DNA from 2 places in the Mammaliicoccus lentus genome. Region 1 is predicted to be linked to the other one. Evidence: riboswitches for the same ligand, from Rfam matches in the RefSeq annotation. Region 1 holds a riboswitch; the other holds the start of a gene.
The links. Region 1 has a riboswitch for FMN ahead of ACNMOQ_RS06975 (ECF transporter S component). Riboswitches for the same ligand answer to the same signal wherever they lie in the genome.
Positions count from the first base shown of each region.

Region 2: another riboswitch for FMN. It lies ahead of ribD (bifunctional diaminohydroxyphosphoribosylaminopyrimidine deaminase/5-amino-6-(5-phosphoribosylamino)uracil reductase RibD); the one in region 1 lies ahead of ACNMOQ_RS06975 (ECF transporter S component).

Region 1 is NZ_OX344834.1:1,390,129-1,399,806, forward strand. It holds gene ccsB (c-type cytochrome biogenesis protein CcsB) at 1-478, shown strand, start outside; gene ACNMOQ_RS06965 (response regulator transcription factor) at 510-1,217, shown strand; gene ACNMOQ_RS06970 (ATP-binding protein) at 1,217-2,956, shown strand; FMN riboswitch at 3,033-3,164, shown strand; gene ACNMOQ_RS06975 (ECF transporter S component) at 3,243-3,791, shown strand; gene ACNMOQ_RS06980 (ferredoxin) at 4,063-4,311, opposite strand; gene ACNMOQ_RS06985 (helix-turn-helix domain-containing protein) at 4,446-5,366, shown strand; gene ACNMOQ_RS06990 (RecQ family ATP-dependent DNA helicase) at 5,353-6,726, shown strand; gene ACNMOQ_RS06995 (LysM peptidoglycan-binding domain-containing protein) at 6,823-8,349, shown strand; gene ACNMOQ_RS07000 (CBS domain-containing protein) at 8,374-9,012, shown strand; gene ACNMOQ_RS07005 (YpdA family putative bacillithiol disulfide reductase) at 9,118-9,678, shown strand, end outside.
Region 2 is NZ_OX344834.1:1,086,952-1,096,629, reverse strand. It holds gene ribH (6,7-dimethyl-8-ribityllumazine synthase) at 1-183, opposite strand, end outside; gene ribB (3,4-dihydroxy-2-butanone-4-phosphate synthase) at 204-1,376, opposite strand; gene ACNMOQ_RS05500 (riboflavin synthase) at 1,387-2,019, opposite strand; gene ribD (bifunctional diaminohydroxyphosphoribosylaminopyrimidine deaminase/5-amino-6-(5-phosphoribosylamino)uracil reductase RibD) at 2,027-3,070, opposite strand; FMN riboswitch at 3,220-3,352, opposite strand; gene ACNMOQ_RS05490 (FAD/NAD(P)-binding protein) at 3,442-4,974, opposite strand; gene ACNMOQ_RS05485 (betaine/proline/choline family ABC transporter ATP-binding protein) at 5,359-6,507, shown strand; gene ACNMOQ_RS05480 (ABC transporter permease) at 6,521-7,156, shown strand; gene ACNMOQ_RS05475 (osmoprotectant ABC transporter substrate-binding protein) at 7,172-8,122, shown strand; gene ACNMOQ_RS05470 (ABC transporter permease) at 8,124-8,813, shown strand; gene ACNMOQ_RS05465 (DUF6612 family protein) at 8,979-9,678, shown strand, end outside.

The DNA.
Region 1 (9,678 bases):
AGATATATTAAAATGGTCTAAAATTGAACTACCTGCAGTTATTAATGCTCAAAAATTAAACACTGTAATATGGTCTATTGTTATAGGTACAATCCTTTATGGTATACTAAGATTGATTTTCAAAGGTCGAACTTTATTTAGCTTAATAAAACCATTAACCAAACGCGTTAATTTATCGCTTATGGATGAAATAGGTTATCGTTCAGTTATAATCGGTTTCCCGTTATTTGCTTTAGGCGGTATATTATTTGCTAGTATTTGGGCACAGATGGCATGGAGTAGGTATTGGGGTTGGGACCCTAAAGAAGTATGGGCACTCATTACATTCTTGTATTATGCAATATTCCTACACTTAAGATTAGGTAAAGGCTGGGAAGGCAGAAAATCTGCTTGGCTAGCAGTTGGCGGCCTTGCTATCATTCTATTTAATGTAATCGCAGTTAACTTAATCGTAGCAGGATTACATTCTTACGCATAATATTGCTAGACTAGAAAGGAGTTTTGTAAGAATGACAGACCGTATTTTAGTTGTAGACGACGAAGATAGAATTCGTAAATTAGTAACAATGTACCTTGAAAGAGAAGGGTACGAAACAGATGAAGCAGAAAATGGTCAAGTCGCAATCGATAAAGCTTTAAACGAAGATTATGATTGTATTTTACTAGATTTAATGTTGCCAGAATTAGATGGTATTGAAGTATGTAAACGACTAAGAGAAACTAAATCTACACCTATTATTATGCTAACTGCTAAAGGTGAAGAAAATAATAGAGTCGAAGGTTTTGAATCTGGAGCAGATGATTATATTGTAAAACCATTCTCGCCAAGAGAAGTAGTTTTACGAGTTAAAGCTTTATTAAGAAGAACAACTAATCATGCCGTAGTCAATCAATCAAATACTGCTAAAGATCTTATCGTATTCGAAAATCTAGTTATAGATAATGATGCTCATCGTGTATTAGCAGATCAAAAAGAAGTGAACTTAACACCTAAAGAATATGAATTATTATTATATTTAGCGAAATCACCTGATAAAGTATTCGATCGTGAGCAACTCCTTAAAGAAGTATGGCATTATGAATTTTACGGAGACCTACGTACTGTAGATACACACGTAAAAAGATTACGCGAAAAGCTAAATCGTGTATCTGAAGAAGCTGCTCAAATGATTCATACTGTATGGGGTGTTGGATATAAATTTGAGGCGCCTGAATAATGAGACGGCTGAATAGTGTCGTTGTAAAACTGTGGTTATCTATTATATTAATAGTAACGACAGTTTTACTTTTATTAAGTGGCTTTTTAATCACATTTATCCAATCTTACAACACCTCTAATATTGGTGAAAACTTATATAATAATGCAGCTAAAATTGAACGACTAATGCTAAATACACATGAAAAAGATTCCACGATTGATTATGCAAGAGAGCTTGTAGAAGACCCAGCAGGACTCATTATCATTAAAAACAAAAAAGATTTACAAGAAAAATCTGAAGATCCTTTAAAAGGGGTAATGATTAATGAAATAAGAAAAAATCCTTCATTCAACAAAGTATTTCGTAGCAATGAACATGTTTTAAAAGAGATTAAGCTAACTGTTAACGGTGAAGATCATCGTTATATCTTACTAGGTTATCCTTCTCAAGCATTTCAAAGTGATAACGCGGGTATATTTTTATTCCAAGACATCAATTCAATAAAAGAAACGCAAAAAGTGATTACGTTAAGTATATTGATAGCTGCTATCATATTATTGATTGTCAGCACAGTATTTGCATTCTTTCTTTCAACTCGAATTACTAAACCACTTATTCAACTTAAATATGCTGCTTTTAAAGTAGCGAAAGGTCATTACACAGAAAAAGTACCTATTTATACGAGAGATGAAATAGGTGAACTAGGTTTAGCATTTAATAAGATGAGTAAAGATATTAGAAAAAATATAGAAGATGTAAAGTCTAAAAACAATATTCAAGAAAAATTAATCAATTCAATGATTGATGGTGTCATTGGTATCAATGATAAAAATGAAGTTATTATTTCAAACTCAAAAGCGGACGTATTCTTAAATGAATTAAAAGACTTTGAGAACAAAGATATGAGTGAACAAAGAAATGTTACTTTTAAAGAGAAGAACACTCAATTTTTCGAATATGAATTAGGACATAAATATTATGTCGTAATATCTACTTATATTGAAAGTATTCAAATTGATGGGTCATCAGGTATCGTCATTATCATTAGAGATATGACAGAAGAACATCATATGGATCAAATGAAGAAAGACTTTATAGCAAGTGTCTCACACGAATTAAGAACGCCTATATCTATGTTACAAGGCTATACTGAAGCAATAGTAGATGGTGTTGTAACAGAGAAAAAAGATGTAGATGATTTCTTGTATATTATTTTAGATGAATCGAAAAGATTAAGCCGCCTAGTCAATGAATTATTAGAAGTAGCTAAAATGGACGCAGAAGGTATTAAAGTTTCATTGGCTGACTTTAACATCACGACATTAATTAATAAAATAGATACAAAATTCAAGCCTCAAGCTATTGAAAATAATTTAAAACTTTCAGTTAAGCATGTAGGTGATGGCAACACTTGGTATGGCGATGTTGATAGAATAGAACAAGTCTTAACAAACTTAATAGATAATGCTATTAGGTACACACACGAAGAAGATAGCATCGACGTTATATTTGATGATAGTCTAGAAGACTATGTACAAATCAAGGTTAAAGATACAGGTGTCGGCATTGCAAAAGAGCATTTAGAACAAATATTTGATCGTTTTTATAAAGTGGATACTTCTCGTACGAGAGGTAAATACGGAACTGGCCTTGGATTATTTATTGTTGAAAAAATAATAGATGCCCATGAAGGTAGTATAGATGTGCAAAGTAAAGAACAAATAGGGACAGAATTTACAATCACTTTACCAAAATAAAATATTTATGAGTTAATTTGATGAAAATCCCTTAGCAATGTGTTAAGATATAATCGTAAAATAAAATTAAATAAAAATTCATCTTCGGGGTTTGGTGTAATTCCATACCGGCGGTAATAGCCCGCGACCCAATGTGATTAATTTCATATTGGCTGACTTAGTGTAAATCTAAGGCCGACAGTAAAAGTCTGGATGGGAGAAGATGGAGGAATAATCTAGCACGCGCTAGGTTTATTTAGCTATTGCTTTTCCTCCTATTCTAACGAGATGAATGGGAGGAGTTATTATGTCTAACGATAACAAAACTAAGCGCTTACTAACGGTAAGTATGCTAATCGCAATTAGCTTTATTTTGATGTTTTTAAAATTTCCTTTACCATTTTTACCACCATATTTAACTATGGATTTTAGTGATGTTCCCGTTTTAGTGGCGACATTCACATTCGGTCCGGTTTCAGGAATTTTAGTTGCACTATTCAAAAATATTTTTAACTTTTTAATTGTATCTCATGAACCAATTGGAAATACAGCAAACTTTTTAGCTTCTGTATGTTTAATACTTCCAACTTACTATTTTTATAAGATGAAAAAGTCTAAATTATTCATGATGTACGGTTTGGCAATAGGTGTTATATTGATGACGATATTAATGAGCGTATTGAACTACTTCGTATTATTGCCACTATATGGCCAAATAATGAACCTTGCAGATTTAGCACACAATTTAAAAGCAATCGTATCAGCAGGTATTATACCTTTTAATATCATCAAAGGTGTCATCATAGCAATCATCTATATATTGATATTTGATAAATTGAAAACAATAACAAGATAGAAAACAAATAAGAAAAGCTGAGACAGAAATAAATGTTTCAGCTTTTTTACTAGTAGGAGATTTCTGTCTCATAGTATATGGTTCTAATGTGTAAGAAATTTGAGGGAAGCTTAGACGCTTCTTATTGGATTAACCCTAATTCAAAAACATAAATAAAAGTTCCTAACCCGTTAACGAAAACAGGTTAGGAACTTTATTTTGAGTAAGGATTTATTATCCTAAGTTCATTTATTTTTGAGAAAGACATTTAAGTCTTATACTCTTATATATATTATTCGAATTTAAGCGCATCTCCATCAAACGGTTCGTCTGCTATTTTAATTGAATCTGTAGGACAACCTTCGAAAGCGTCTTCCATATCTTCGAGTAATTCTTCCGGGACAGCTTCGATTCCTTTATTGTCGTCTAATATTACGTAGGCGATACCCTCATCATCATAATCGTATATATCAGGGGCAGCTGCACCACATGCACCGCAAGCAATACATGTATCCATATCTACTATAGTGTATTTAGCCAAAATTTTCGCCTCCTTTAAAAAACATGCTACACTTATTATACATAACTATTTTAGTGATTACATGTATATTTTTCAACATTTTTATATTAAATGAGGTGACTTAATTGCAAGAGATAATAATGAAAACACTCTCTATGAAACACGAACTCAAAACTAATAAAAGTATTTATAATATTCTTATCGGTAAAAAGTCTCATCAAACATATTTTGATGCTACAATCGAACATCTTAAACTCTATTATGGTTGTTTACCAAATTTAAAATATCATCACTTTGAATCGATTATAGAAAATGGATCATACTCACAATATAAGCCAATTAAAGCCAACACTTTTTATGAACAAGCTTATCAAACAATTCAAACGATTTTATTGGTTATACAAATGGTTAGTCATAAAAAGCATGACCATTCCTTCTATCAACCAATTATCAATGATAAATCTATTCAATTCAAGGCAAAAGAATTATACACATTTATTAAAAATGATAAATTCGATTTATTTATAAACGAAATTTACGAATTATTAGAAGAAATAGAAAATGAATTTAATATCGTATACGTACATTATTTATTGACGGGATTTGGTGAAACGCCCTACACAGTAGAACAAATATCACTTCTTGAACATATTCCTGTACTAGAGTTAAAGTCACAATTAATACAAGAATTTCAATATATTCAAAAGTGTTTAGAAAATAGCGAGAAATATCCGATTTTATCGAAAATTAAATTTGAAGCTAGTTTAAATTATCAAACTTTAACAACTTTTCAATTATTAAATCAGACAACGAATATTGAAAGATTAGCAGAATTAAAAAACGTGAAGACTCATACAATACACGATCACATTATTGAAATGTATATTAAAGGTTATTTAATCGATAAATCTCTATACATAGATGACGAAACTTACGTCAATTTTATAGAAGTATTTGAAGAAAAGCCTAACCAAAATTTAAAATATTATTATGAGAAACTTGAAAATTTAAGTTACTTTGAAATTAAATTAATGTACGTTATTTATGCAATGGAGGAAATCTATGTTAAAAGATGAACTGAAAAAATATTTTGGTTATGATGATTTTAGAAATGGTCAAGAAGAAACGATACAATATATTTTAGATGGACATGATGTATTAAGCATACTTTCTACAGGAGCAGGGAAAAGTTTATGCTATCAATTGCCTGCTTATATTACTGGAGGTAGTGTTCTTGTCATTTCACCCCTTATTTCTTTGATGGATGATCAAGTAGCTCAAATGAAAATAAATGGCGAAAAAAATGTTATCGCCATTCATTCAGCACTTTCTAAAGAAGAAAAAGACGAAGTATTTCGCAATTTAAACAAATATCAATTTATTTTCTGTAGTCCTGAATTTATATGTGAAAATCATAATTTTAATCATTTTAGAAATTTATCTTTAAAATATATTGTAATAGACGAAGCGCATTGCTTAAGTGAATGGGGATTCGATTTTAGACCTCACTATGCATTAATCTCAAAAGTTACAAATTATTTCAATGATGCTCAAGTAATTGCATTAACGGCTACATTAACAGATAAGATGTTTAACGACATTGAAAAAATCACAAATAGAAAGTTCAAGTTACACAAAGAAAGTTTAAATCGTGAAAATATAATGTATCATCATTTTAATTTTTCGAGCGAAGACGATAAAGAGAATTGGTTGTTAAAAGAAATTAAAAAAACCGGTCCTACAATTATATATGTTTCTTCAAAGAAAAAATGTCATGAGCTTGCTGAAAAAATTTATAAAGCAGGTTATCTAACAGGGATATATCATGGGGATTTGGATTATCAAGAAAGAACCACTGTACAATCACAATTTATTCATAATGATATTAAAATTATTGTCGCTACCAGCGCTTTTGGAATGGGGATTAATAAGCAAGATGTAAGAACGGTAATCCATTATCATTTATCAACTTCTCCTTCAAAATATGTACAAGAAGTGGGGAGAGCTGGACGAGATGGTAGACCATCTCAAGCAATCAGTTTATATACAGATAGAGATTTAATGATATTGAACCATTTAGCAAATGAAAATAGTTTAGATATTGATGTGCTTAATTTGTTTGAAGAAGGGTATCAAATAAATGAGGAACTTTCTAGAAATATTCAGTTCCTTTTAGAGTTATATCCTATGGAACAATTAAAGCAAAAAATATTAAAAGAACAAGAACAAAAATTTAATGCTTATCGTTACATATTAAATTATATAAGGCTAGAATCATGCCGAAGAATATATTTATTAAAGTATTTTGATGAATATGTGAAACAAGATAATCTTTGTTGTGACAATTGTAAGAATGTTGAATTGCTAAATGAACCAAACAAAAAAGAAGTAAAACAGAAGACCACATTCAAAGAAAGATTAAATGCAATATTTTAATAGGATTGCTTTACTTGGTAAGTTGAACAGGGATATAATAAAGTATACTAAATATTAAGTATATAAATTTAAAAAGATAATGAAGAGGTGAGTTTATTGTCTAAAGATAATTTCAAAGACGAATTCGAGAAAAGTCGTCAACCGATAGAGCGAACTGAAGACAAAGCAGATCAAGAACTAAATGATTCTCAAGAAGATATTAAAGAGAATCAAAATAATCAAGATAATCAATCTAGTCGGAAAGAAAGCAGAAAACAAAATAGACAGCAAAAGAAAGACAAACAACAGTATCCTCCAAGAGGCGCGTTAAGAAGACAACGAAGAAAAGAAGAAGCGCAAAAACAAGCTTCACAACCTAAAGAAACAGATAAAAGCACTGATCAAGTTGAACAAAAGCAAGATAAGAATCATAAAGGTGCAGCAGCAGGCGCTGCTGGAGTTGCAGGAGCAACGGGCGCTGTAAATGCAAACAAAAATTCTAAAAAATCTTTAACAGATAAACCTGAAAAAGATACAGACGATAAAAATCAAAAAGGCAAACAAAACAAAAAAGGTAAAGTTGCAGGAACAGCAGCGGCTGGCGCAGCTACATCTTCTCAATCTGGAAATGCTTCTCCAAAGGATAAAGACGAAACATCTAAAGATACAAATAAAGAAGATAAAGGTTCTAATAAGAAAAAAGCAGCTGGAGCGGCTGCTGTAGGTGCCGGTGCAGCAGGCGCGGCAGGTTTAGCAGCTAATTCTAAAAATAATAGTGCTGCTGAAACAGATTCTAAGAAAGATAATAAAGATCATTCTAATAAGAAGAAAGGTGCAGCAGCTGGTGCCGCAGGAGCGACAGGCGCAGCCGGTGCAGCCGGAGCTGGAGCATCTGGTGGTGGAGGAACACCTCCAAGTGGCGGAAGCGGAAACGGCGGTAATGGAAATGGTGATGGTTCAAACAAGTTTAAAAAAGCCATTATACCAATCGTTGCAGCAATATTGATACTTGGTGCTTTAGCAATATTCTTAGGCACATATTTAAACGGTACAAATAATGATAATGGTAAAGAATTAGCAGAAAAGACATCTCAGACAAATAGCGATGCTAAGAAAAAAGCTGACGAGCAAGCTGAAAAAGATAGAAAAAATAAAGAAGAAGACGATAAATCTAATAAATCATCAGATGAAGATAAACAATCAAGCGATGATAGTGATAAATCATCTAATAGTTCAAATGATGATAGCAATTCGAATAATGATAATAGTGACAGTAATGAAAATGCTAGTGATGACGCTTCTAATAACAACCAAGCTTCACAACCAGACCAAAATAGCGATCAAAACGTAAATCAATACGGTCAAAATTCAGATTCAAGCAATGATGATGTTCAAAATGCAGCTGATGATGCAGCGAACAATCAGAATGGGCAAAATGGTCAAAACGCCCAAAATAACCAAAACAATCAGTCTAATCAAAGTCAAGGCCAAGAATCTCATACTGTAACTGGTAAAGAGAACTTGTACCGAATTGCTATACAATATTATGGTGACGGTTCAGCTGAAAACGTTGAAAAAATTAGACAAGCAAATGGTATTTCTGGAAACAGTATTTCTCAAGGTCAAGATTTAGTAATACCATAGACATCAATTAAAGGGGATGGAATTATGTATTTATCAAATATTATGATACCTAAAGAAAAATGTTACATCGCACATCCAAAAGATACGATTCATTCAGCATTAGATAAGTTAGAACATCATGGTATCGACGGTTTACCAGTTGTTGAACATGGCAAGTATATCGGGATGATTACACGTTACAGTATTTTTAGACATTACTTTTTTAAAAAGGAAAATGTATCAAGAGATAATTTCATTGATGATACAATAATTGAAGATATACTGACGATTGACTTGCATTCACTTAATGAAAACTTAGTCGTTGAAGAAGCATTGTTGAACTTGCAAGATTTTCCGATTATTGCTGTAGTTAACGATGATAAAGACTTCCTTGGAATTGTGACAAGATATGATGTAATGGAACAATTTAAGTCAGCATTCGGTATGAAGCAAAAAGGGGTAAGAATTGCGATTACTTCAGTGGATGCTGAAGGTAGAATTAAGCGACTATCTAATATTATTGCAAAATATAAATTAAACACTATTTCATTTGTAACATTTGATGAAACAGACAAAATGTATCGTCGTATGATTATTAAAGTTGAAAAGACAGATAACATTAAAAAATTCATTAAGTATTTATCTAGAAACGGATTCAAAGTTCTAGATGTAACTGAAGACTAAGAAAAATAGAGCCCAGGACAATTATTTATGTCTTGGGCTCATTTTATTTTATTTATAGCTCTTTATTGATATAATTATCAAGGTATATTATAAGGAGTGAAATAAATGCAAGAATTTGAAAGCCTAATAATTGGTGGTGGACCATGTGGCTTAAGTGCAGCCATTGAACAAAAACGTCAAGGTATAAACGCTGTAGTAATTGAAAAAGGGAACGTTGTAGATGCTATATATCATTACCCTACGCATCAGACATTCTTTTCATCAAGTGAAAAACTTGGTATCGGTGATGTACCTTTTATCGTTGAAGACTTAAAACCTAAAAGAAACCAAGCACTTGTTTATTACAGAGAAGTGGTTAAACATCATCAATTAGATGTAAGAACATTCGAAGAAGTATTAACTGTAAAAAAAGTTGATAACCGATTTTTAGTATCAACAACTAAACAAACTTATAAAGTTAGATTTTTAACTGTAGCAACAGGATATTATGGTCAGCATAATGAATTAGATGTAGAAGGCCAAGAGTTAGATAAAGTTATGCATTACTTTAAAGAAGCACATCCGTACTTTAATCAAGACGTTGTAATCGTAGGCGGCAAAAACTCTGCAGTAGATGCTGCTATCGAGTTAGAAAAAGCGGGTGCAAATGTAACAGTAATTTATCGT
Region 2 (9,678 bases), 300 kb from region 1:
TACTAATGGAATTTCAAAAGCACCCGGTACATAAGCTACATGTACATTTTCTTCTTCGACATTATGTCTAATTAAAGTATCTTTTGCACCGTCTAATAGTCTTCCTGTAATAAAATCATTAAATCTACCTACTACAATTGCTATTTTTAATTCTGATCCATTCATTTTACTTTCAAATTTCATTTCAATTCTCTCCATTTCAATTATAATAAATGACCCATTTTTTCTTTTTTTGTATCTATATAAGATTGATTATTAACATTTGGATTCATCACAACTGGTATTCGTTCTGTTATTGTAATACCTAAGTCGTTAAGCTGTTGGAACTTATCTGGATTGTTACTAATTAGTTTAATATGATTAATATTGAAATATTTCAATATATGAATAGCTTCCGTATAATCTCTTAAATCCGCTTCAAACCCTAAAGCTTTATTAGCTGTGATTGTATCGTAACCTTGTTCAATTAATTCATATGCCTTTAATTTATTAATTAAACCAATACCTCTACCTTCTTGTGGTAAATATAAAATAATACCACCATGCTCTTTGATGTATTTCATCGCATACTCAAGTTGTTCACCACAATCACATCTCGCACTGTGAAAAATATCTCCAGTTAAACAAGCTGAATGAATACGAACGTTCGTATCATTTTTTATGTCACCTGAAGTAATCGCTAAATATTCTTTGTCGTCCAATTGTGATGAAAAACCATACATATCAAATTCTCCAAAAGATGTTGGCAATTTAATTTTCGATTCAAATTGTACGATTTGATCATGTTTTTTTCTATATTTTACTAAGTCTTCTATCGTTATCATTTTCAAATCATGTTCTAATTTAAATGTATATAGCTCTTCACGGTTAGACATAGTTCCATCATCATTCATTATTTCACAAATTGCACCAGCTGGTTTTGCGTCAGTTAATTTTGCTAAATCTATACAAGCTTCCGTATGCCCTATTCTTTCAAGCACACCATTGTCTTTCGCAATTAACGGAAAAACATGTCCTGGTTTAACAAAAGCATCGCCGGAACTTTCACTGATTAACGCTTTAATTGTATCCGTTCTTTCAAATGCACTAATACCAGTAGTTGTAGATATGTGATCAACACTTACAGTAAAAGCTGTTTTGAATTTATCATTAGTACTTGTCATAAGGTGTAAATCAAGTTGAGTTGCAATCTGTTGACTAATAGGCGCACAAATTAATCCTCTAGCAAATTTAGCCATAAAATTAATTGTATCAACAGTTAAATATTCTGATACTGCTATTAAGTCGCCTTCATTTTCTCTATCTTCATCATCCACTACAATAACAGGTTTGCCTAACTTCAAATCTTCTAATGCCGCTTCAATACTATCAAACATAGTTAGCCTCCTAAAATCCAAAATTCAGTAATTTTTCTTGTGATAATTGACTGTTATTTTGATTCGTTATTTTTTGAACATATTTAAACAATAAATCCGTTTCTATGTGTACAGAATCACCTTGTTTTTTATTTACAAAAATCGTACGTAATCTTGTTTCAGGTATGAGATGAATTTCAAATGAATTTTGATTTAACTTGAATATCGTTAAACTTACTCCATCTACAGTTATCGAACCTTTATCAATCATTTGATTTAATAATGATTCATCTACATTAATTTCGATTAACCATTCATCATTTCTTTTAGTGATGCGCTTTATAATACCTTTGCCATCAACATGTCCACTAACGAAATGTCCTCCGAATCTTCCATTCGCTAACATTGCACGTTCCAGATTCACTTGATCATTTACCGTAAGATTTTCTAAATATGTCACAGAAATTGTGCCTGTAATTACTTCAACTTTAAATAATGAATCATTTCGTTCTGTAACAGTTAAACAAACACCATTGACACTTACTGAATCTCCTAGTGACAAATCATCACATATTTCTGGAGCTTGTATTGATAATGACTTTACACCACTTTTTGTGCTCACATTTTTAATCGTACCTACTGTTTCAATTATTCCTGTAAACATACACTCACTACTTTCTTAAAATTAATTTAAGATCTTCGTCAATGATTTCTGTTGATATAAATTTAAACTGTTTAATTTTGGATAAAGGATAAACATCATTTGTTTGATAAAATTGATATTTGCCTTGACCACCAATTACTTTCGGGGCTTGATAAATAATTAATTGGTCAGCTAAATCTTGTTCTATAAATTGACTAACAAGTGTTGGTCCTGCTTCTACTAAAACACTCGCGTAACCTAATTTATATAGAAGTTGAAGCATGTTTTCTAAATTTGATAAATCACTTTTATATAACTCAATATTTTGTGTGTCTTTAATTTCAAAATTTGGATGGTTTGTTACTACTATTGCAGGATTATCTCGATCTTTGAAAATTTGTAAATCTTCATCGAAAGAAGACTGTTGGGATAAAACAATGCGTTTTGGCTCTTTGAAGTTTGGTTTTCGTGATGTTAGTAGCGGGTTATCTTCTCTCACTGTGCCGCCACCCGTAATAATTGCATCATTTTCACTTCTTAAATGAAGTACATCTTCTTTCACTGCTTTACATGTAATCCATTTACTTTCCTTAAAATCAGTAGCAACTTTCCCATCTAGACTAGTTGATATTTTTAATGTTACAAAAGGTGTCTTCTTCTTTTGTTGAATAAAAAATTCTTTATATAATTCCTCCGCTCTACTTGAAGGCGAATGTATTACTTCTACTCCTGCCTCTTCAAGCATATCGTGTCCACTTTTACTTAGTGATCCATCTTTCACAGCATATTCTACTCTAGAAATACCACTTTCTATTATTGCTTCAGAACACGGCGGTGTTAAACCATAGTGTGAACACGGTTCAAGAGAAACATATATTGTTGCACCTTCTGCTTCTTTACCAGCCATATTAAGTGCTTGAATTTCGGCGTGTGCTTCACCTTTTTTTAAATGAGCACCAAAACCGATAATTCTATTATCTTTTACGATAACAGCACCAACAGAGGGATTCGTACTAGTTTGTCCTTTTAATTGTTCAGCTAATTGAATAGCAAATTCTAAATATTGATTCATTTATATACCTCCTAAAAATGAAAAAAAGACACCGAAAATTAACATTTCGGTGTCTTGGGAGTAAAAAATGTATCAAGAAATAAGCCTTTAATAGATTAAAGACAAAAACATTTTTGTATAACGAAATAAGCGTATTGTATACGCTTCGTCTATTCTTTCTCCCATCCAGACTATACTGTCGGCTTCAGATTTTCACTGAATCAGCCACAAATGCTAAGCAAATGCAGGTCGCGGGCTTGAATTACCGCCGGTTGGGAATTTCACCCAGCCCCGAAAGAATATTATTAAATTATAATCATCAGTAATCACTGATGACCATATTCTATACTAAAATAGTATGGTTTACAAATATATTACTAAATTTAATATATTTATTTATTTTTCTTCTTTTTCGACTTTTTCTTTCTGTTATTATTTTTTAAGTTTCTTTCTTCTAGTTCAATATATAAATCATTAACGGCTCTAACTGTTTCATCCACTAATAATGAAACGCCATTAACATCAAAATTTACACCACTTGTAATTTGTCCTATTGCTTTTAAATTTGGCATTGTTCCATATTTAGGGCTAATTATTTCATTAGAATATGGCACTACTAAAATACCACCAAAAGGATGAGGCGCAATGATTTGTTTATTTTCTAAACCTTTTATAAAATGCTCATCCTCATTTAATTCAGATAAATGCATTTTAGGACCTGTTGCATTAATAACATAGTGATAACTATCTTCATTTTCACTATTTTTATATTTTAGTCTAAATTTCCCATAATATTTACGAACGTTTTCTAATCCTTCTTTTACAACTACATCTCCACTTTCTATCCATTCAATTAATTGTTTAGCTGAAGATTGTGGCATGGGGTTAGCGTTTCTTTTAAAATGCTGACCGTATTTAGATAAAAATGTTTCTTTATCTTTTATAGTCATTGCGTTCCATAGTGGAATCATATTATGTTTTACTTCTTCAACAAAGGATTGGAAGTGTCCAACTTCGTCTTCATGCTTTAAATCATATTTTATATTGATTACATTATCTTTTTTAAATCGATGTAACATTTTCTTTAAATCAATATTTTGATATTCACACTCTTTTTTAAACAATTCTTCTATTTCAAATAATGGTGCTATTCCTTTATGAATTTTTTTGATTTTTTCTACTTCTTCAACACAAATATACTTTAATTTAATATCATGGTTAATACCACGAACTGTCGGAAACTGAGCATGTCTAGAAGTCACTACAATCGGAAATTGTTTATGGTTTTCCATAACATATCGAATAACATCAACTGAACTTAATCCTGTACCAATAATAGCAATATCGTCATTTTCTTTAACGCCTCTCAAAGATTGTACAGTTGGATAAGGTGATTCTATATATCCTTTCACACCTTTTAATTTATAAGGATCTTTGTAAGGTAAAGTTCCAATCGTCATAAAAACATAATCATATTTTTGACATACCGCTTCATTATCTTCTATATAACAAATATCTATTTTATATTGTCCTCGCTCATCTTTAATTTCTTCAACATAGCAACTATCAACTTTGTATTTGTGAACGAAGATATTATCATATTTGTTTAAAATATTATGTAAAATAGATTTCATATAATGACCAAAAACTAATCTTGGTAAATACTTTGCTTTTCCATAATCAAAAATGTCATTGTTTTTATACCATTTTTTAAAATCTTTTTCGTCATCTGGATCTAATGACATTTGATTGGCCGGAAGATTAATAAGTAAACGATCACTATCATTTTGAAATGGCTTCCCCATCCCCATGTCTTCTGAACTATCAAAAATATCCACGGTGATGTTTTTAAAATTTTTATGTTTAGTCAATTGGTTTAAAGTGCTTACGCCAGCAGTTCCCATACCTATAATTGCTACTTTCAAATTTTTCTCCTCCAAAATAACACAGTTTATATTACTTTAATTTTACCATTAGTATTTAAAATAAATGTATGATTTCTCTATTCTTTATATTATATTATTACCTCATTTCAAATTTCTAACCGTAATATGCCTTAAACACTATTGTCCATGCACTATATGCAAGATTTCAGCATACGATTTCTTGTCACTTTTTTATTCTTTACATATATGACAATATTCTTACTTTAATATTTTTCGCGATTTTACGCTTTTTATAAATTTTCTTATTTTTTATAATATTCGCTTTTCAAAAACCTTAGCACATGTAAATTTTATAAATATGCAAATAATATGCTATAATGATAAACGTTGTTATTTTACATATTAAAATAAAGGAGAAGTGTTATGTTATCAATACAAGACTTAACTAAAGTTTATCGTGGCGGTAAAAAAGCTGTAGATAGTATCAGTATGGAAATTGAATCTGGTGAATTTATAGCATTTATTGGTACGAGTGGTAGCGGTAAAACTACTGCTTTAAGAATGATTAATCGCATGATTGAACCCACTGGTGGAACAATCACTTTAAACGGGAAAGATTTAAGCAAGATGAATGCAGTAAGTTTAAGAAGAAGTGTAGGATATGTCATTCAACAAATTGGTTTAATGCCACATATGACAATTCGCGAAAATATTGTTCTAGTTCCTAAATTATTAAAATGGAATAAAGAAGAAAAAGAAAAGAAAGCAAAAGAGCTTATTAATTTAGTTGATTTACCTGAAAGCTATTTAGATTTATATCCCTCTCAATTATCTGGAGGACAACAACAACGTATAGGTGTCGTTAGAGCGCTAGCAGCAGATCAAGACATTATCCTTATGGATGAGCCGTTTGGTGCCTTGGACCCTATTACGAGAGATACACTCCAAGATCTTGTCAAAACGCTACAACATAAATTAGGAAAAACAATTATCTTCGTAACACACGATATGGATGAAGCTATTAAGTTAGCAGATAGAATTTGTATCATGTCTGAAGGAGAAATTGTTCAATTTGATACACCTAATAACATTCTTAAACACCCAGCTAATGATTTCGTTAGTGAATTTATCGGTCAAAATAGATTGATACAAGATAGACCTAACTTAAAAGTGGTAGATGACGCTATGATTAGTGCTATTACAATTACTTCTGAAAAAACAATAGACGAAGCTGTAACATTAATGCGTGATAGACGTGTCGATGTTCTATTTGTTACGAATCTCAAAGGTAAATTAGTAGGTTGTATTGACATTGAAGACTTAAATGAAGGCTATCGAAAAGGTAGCGATATTATCGATATGATGGACCGAAATGTTTACACTGTTAAAACAGGTACGATGCTTCAAGATTCAGTGCGTACAATACTTAAGAGAAACGTTAGATTAATTCCTGTTGTCGATAACCAAAACTTAATCAAAGGTGTTATAACAAGAGCTAGCCTTGTTGATATAGTTTATGATTCAATTTGGGGATTAAATGAAGAAGAAGCAAAAACAAGTGATATTAAATAAGGAGTGAACAATTGTGATAGAATTTCTTCAAGTTAATGGACAAGAACTATTTCAAAAAACAATAGAACACTTCTATATCTCTTTCGTTGCGCTTTTACTAGCAATGGTTGTTTCAATACCTTTAGGCATCGTGTTAACACGAACGAAAAAACTTGCCAAAATAGTATTGTCAATAGCTAGTGTTCTACAAACCGTACCATCTTTAGCGGTATTAGCAATTATGATACCTTTCTTAGGGGTCGGTAAATTACCTGCAATTATTGCATTATTTATTTATATTTTATTACCTATACTAAACAATACGTACATAGGCATTAATAATGTTGATAAAAACGTTAAAGGTGCCGGCATTAGTATGGGGATGACTAAATTCCAAGAAATGTATATGGTTGAACTCCCTCTAGCCATTTCTGTAATCATGAGTGGTATACGCTTATCTAGTGTATATGCTATCAGTTGGGCAACTTTAGCAAGTTTCATAGGAGCAGGTGGTTTAGGTGACTTTATCTTTAACGGGTTAAACCTATATCAACCAGACCTAATAATCGGTGGTGCAATTGCGGTTACAGCAATCGCGCTAATTATGGATTTTGTACTTTCTAAAGTCGAAGAATGGGTTACACCTAAAGGGTTAAAAGTTTCAAGATAAGGAGGAAACATAAACATGAAAAAATATTTTAAATTGTTTATTCCGATAGTTACGCTAACAGTAATTTTATCCGGATGTTCCCTACCTTTTCTTGGAGGAACTGGTGATAAAAACTCTGTAAAAATCGGAATGCAAAACACAAGTGAATCACAAATAATAGGTCATATAGATAGACTAATGATTGAACATGAAGCAAAAAAAGATAATGTTAACGAAAATAATATTCAAATGATTAATAATTTAGGTTCTTCAACTGTTACATTCAACGCAATGAATACAGGTGACGCTAATATATCCAGTGCACGTTACACAGGTACAGATTTAACTGGCGCTTTAAACATGGACCCTATTACAGATCCTGATAAAGCTTTGAAAGTTGTAAGAAAAGCTTTCGATGAAGATTATAATCAAAAATGGTACGGTTCATACGGATTCGAAAATACTTATGCTATGATGGTTACAAAAGAAACAGCTGAGAAATATAACCTTAAAAAAGTATCGGATATGAAAAATGTTGCAGATAAATTAGAGGCAGGCGTAGACTCTTCTTGGATGAAACGACCTGGTGATGGTTATCCTGCTTTCAAAGAAAAATATGGTTTTGACTTCAAACGTACAAGACCTATGCAAATCGGTTTAGTATATGATGCATTAAATACTGGAAAAATGGATGTAGTCCTTGGATATACAACTGATGGTAGAATCGCAAGTTATGACTTAGTTGTATTAGAAGACGACTTACGTTTCTTCCCTCCATATGATGCAAGTCCTCTAGTTACTGAAGAATTAATTAAAGAAAAACCTTATGTAGATAGAGCGATGAAAAAACTTGAAGGAAAAATTTCAACTGAACAAATGCAAAAATTAAACTACGAAGCTGATAATAACTTAAAAGAACCAGCTGTAGTTGCTGAAGAATTCCTTAAGAAACATAATTATTTTGACGATGAAAAGGACGGTGAGTAAATTGACGAATGGAAATGTATTAACACAATTAATTGAATACTATAAGTATAATGGTGGTTATATTTTTCAACTATTCTTAGACCATTTACTCATTTCTGTTTATGGCGTATTATTTGCGGTTATAGTAGGTATACCATTAGGTATTATTATTGCAAGATATTCTAAATTATCAGGTTTCATCATAACTTTAGCAAATATCATACAAACCGTACCTGCTTTAGCACTATTAGCTATTTTAATGCTAGTTATGGGATTGGGTTCAAATACAGTTGTTATGACTGTCTTCCTATATGCCCTACTCCCTATCATCAAAAATACTTATACTGGTATTAAAAACGTAGATAGCGGAATCAAAGACGCGGGTAAAGGTATGGGAATGACTTCTAAACAAGTATTAACGATGGTCGAACTACCATTATCACTTTCCGTAATGATTGGTGGTATAAGAATTGCGTTTGTAATCGCAATTGGTGTTACAGCTATAGGATCATTCATCGGCTCTTCATCCCTTGGTGATATAATCATTAGAGGTACAAATGCTACAGACGGTACATCACTTATTCTAGCTGGTGCAATTCCAACAGCTTTACTAGCAGTACTAAGTGATATTGTGTTAGGGTATATAGAAAGAAAATTAGATCCTACTAAGCGTAAGCAAAAGGAACCTCAACCACAAACACTTTCGGAGTGATAAAATGAAATTTATATTAAAAATACTCATTGCATTTGTTGCAATATTAATACTTTCACCCAAGAAAAAACTTAAGTAAATGTAATAAAATGGACATAAATATAATAATTTTTGCAATTAAATTATATTTAATGTTACCATGTTTAAAACAAGGGAGGAAGCCAAATGAAATTCAGAGTATTAGGCAGTTTATTTTTATCTTCATCTCTATTATTAGCAGCTTGTGGAAATAGCGGTGATGATGATTCAGGAAAGAAAACTGAAAAAAAAGAAGAAACTAAAAGTGCTAGTCAAGTAATATCTGATTTACAAGACAATGCTAAAGATGTTAATAGTTATCATACAGATAATGCGATTGCAATGAAACCTAAAGACGGTGAATCACAAAAAGTCAAAGTCGGCATGGATGTTGACGAAAAAGAAACAGCAAAACTAGTAACAAATCAAGCCGGTCAAGAAATGACGATTTACGTACAAGGTAAAAAAATGGTAGCTAAAGCGAACGATCAATGGATAGATTTATCATCTCAAGTAGATAACATGGATATAGATAGTTCATTAGATCAATTAAACTATGAAAAATACGTTAAATCATTAGATGGATTCAAAGATGCTAAAGCTAAAAAAGTCGATGATGGATATGAATTAAAATATAACATCAAAAATAAAGAAGACTTCAAAAAATTAGCTAGTTCATCAGGTAATAAAGACCAACTTGAACAATTTGAAGATCAAATTGATGACGTTTCTGGTGATGCAGTTCTTAAAGTAAATAAAGATAATGAAATTGAATCATATATTTTAGATTCTAAACTTAAAAAAGACAAAGACACAGCAAACATCAAGACAAAAGTTACTTATGATA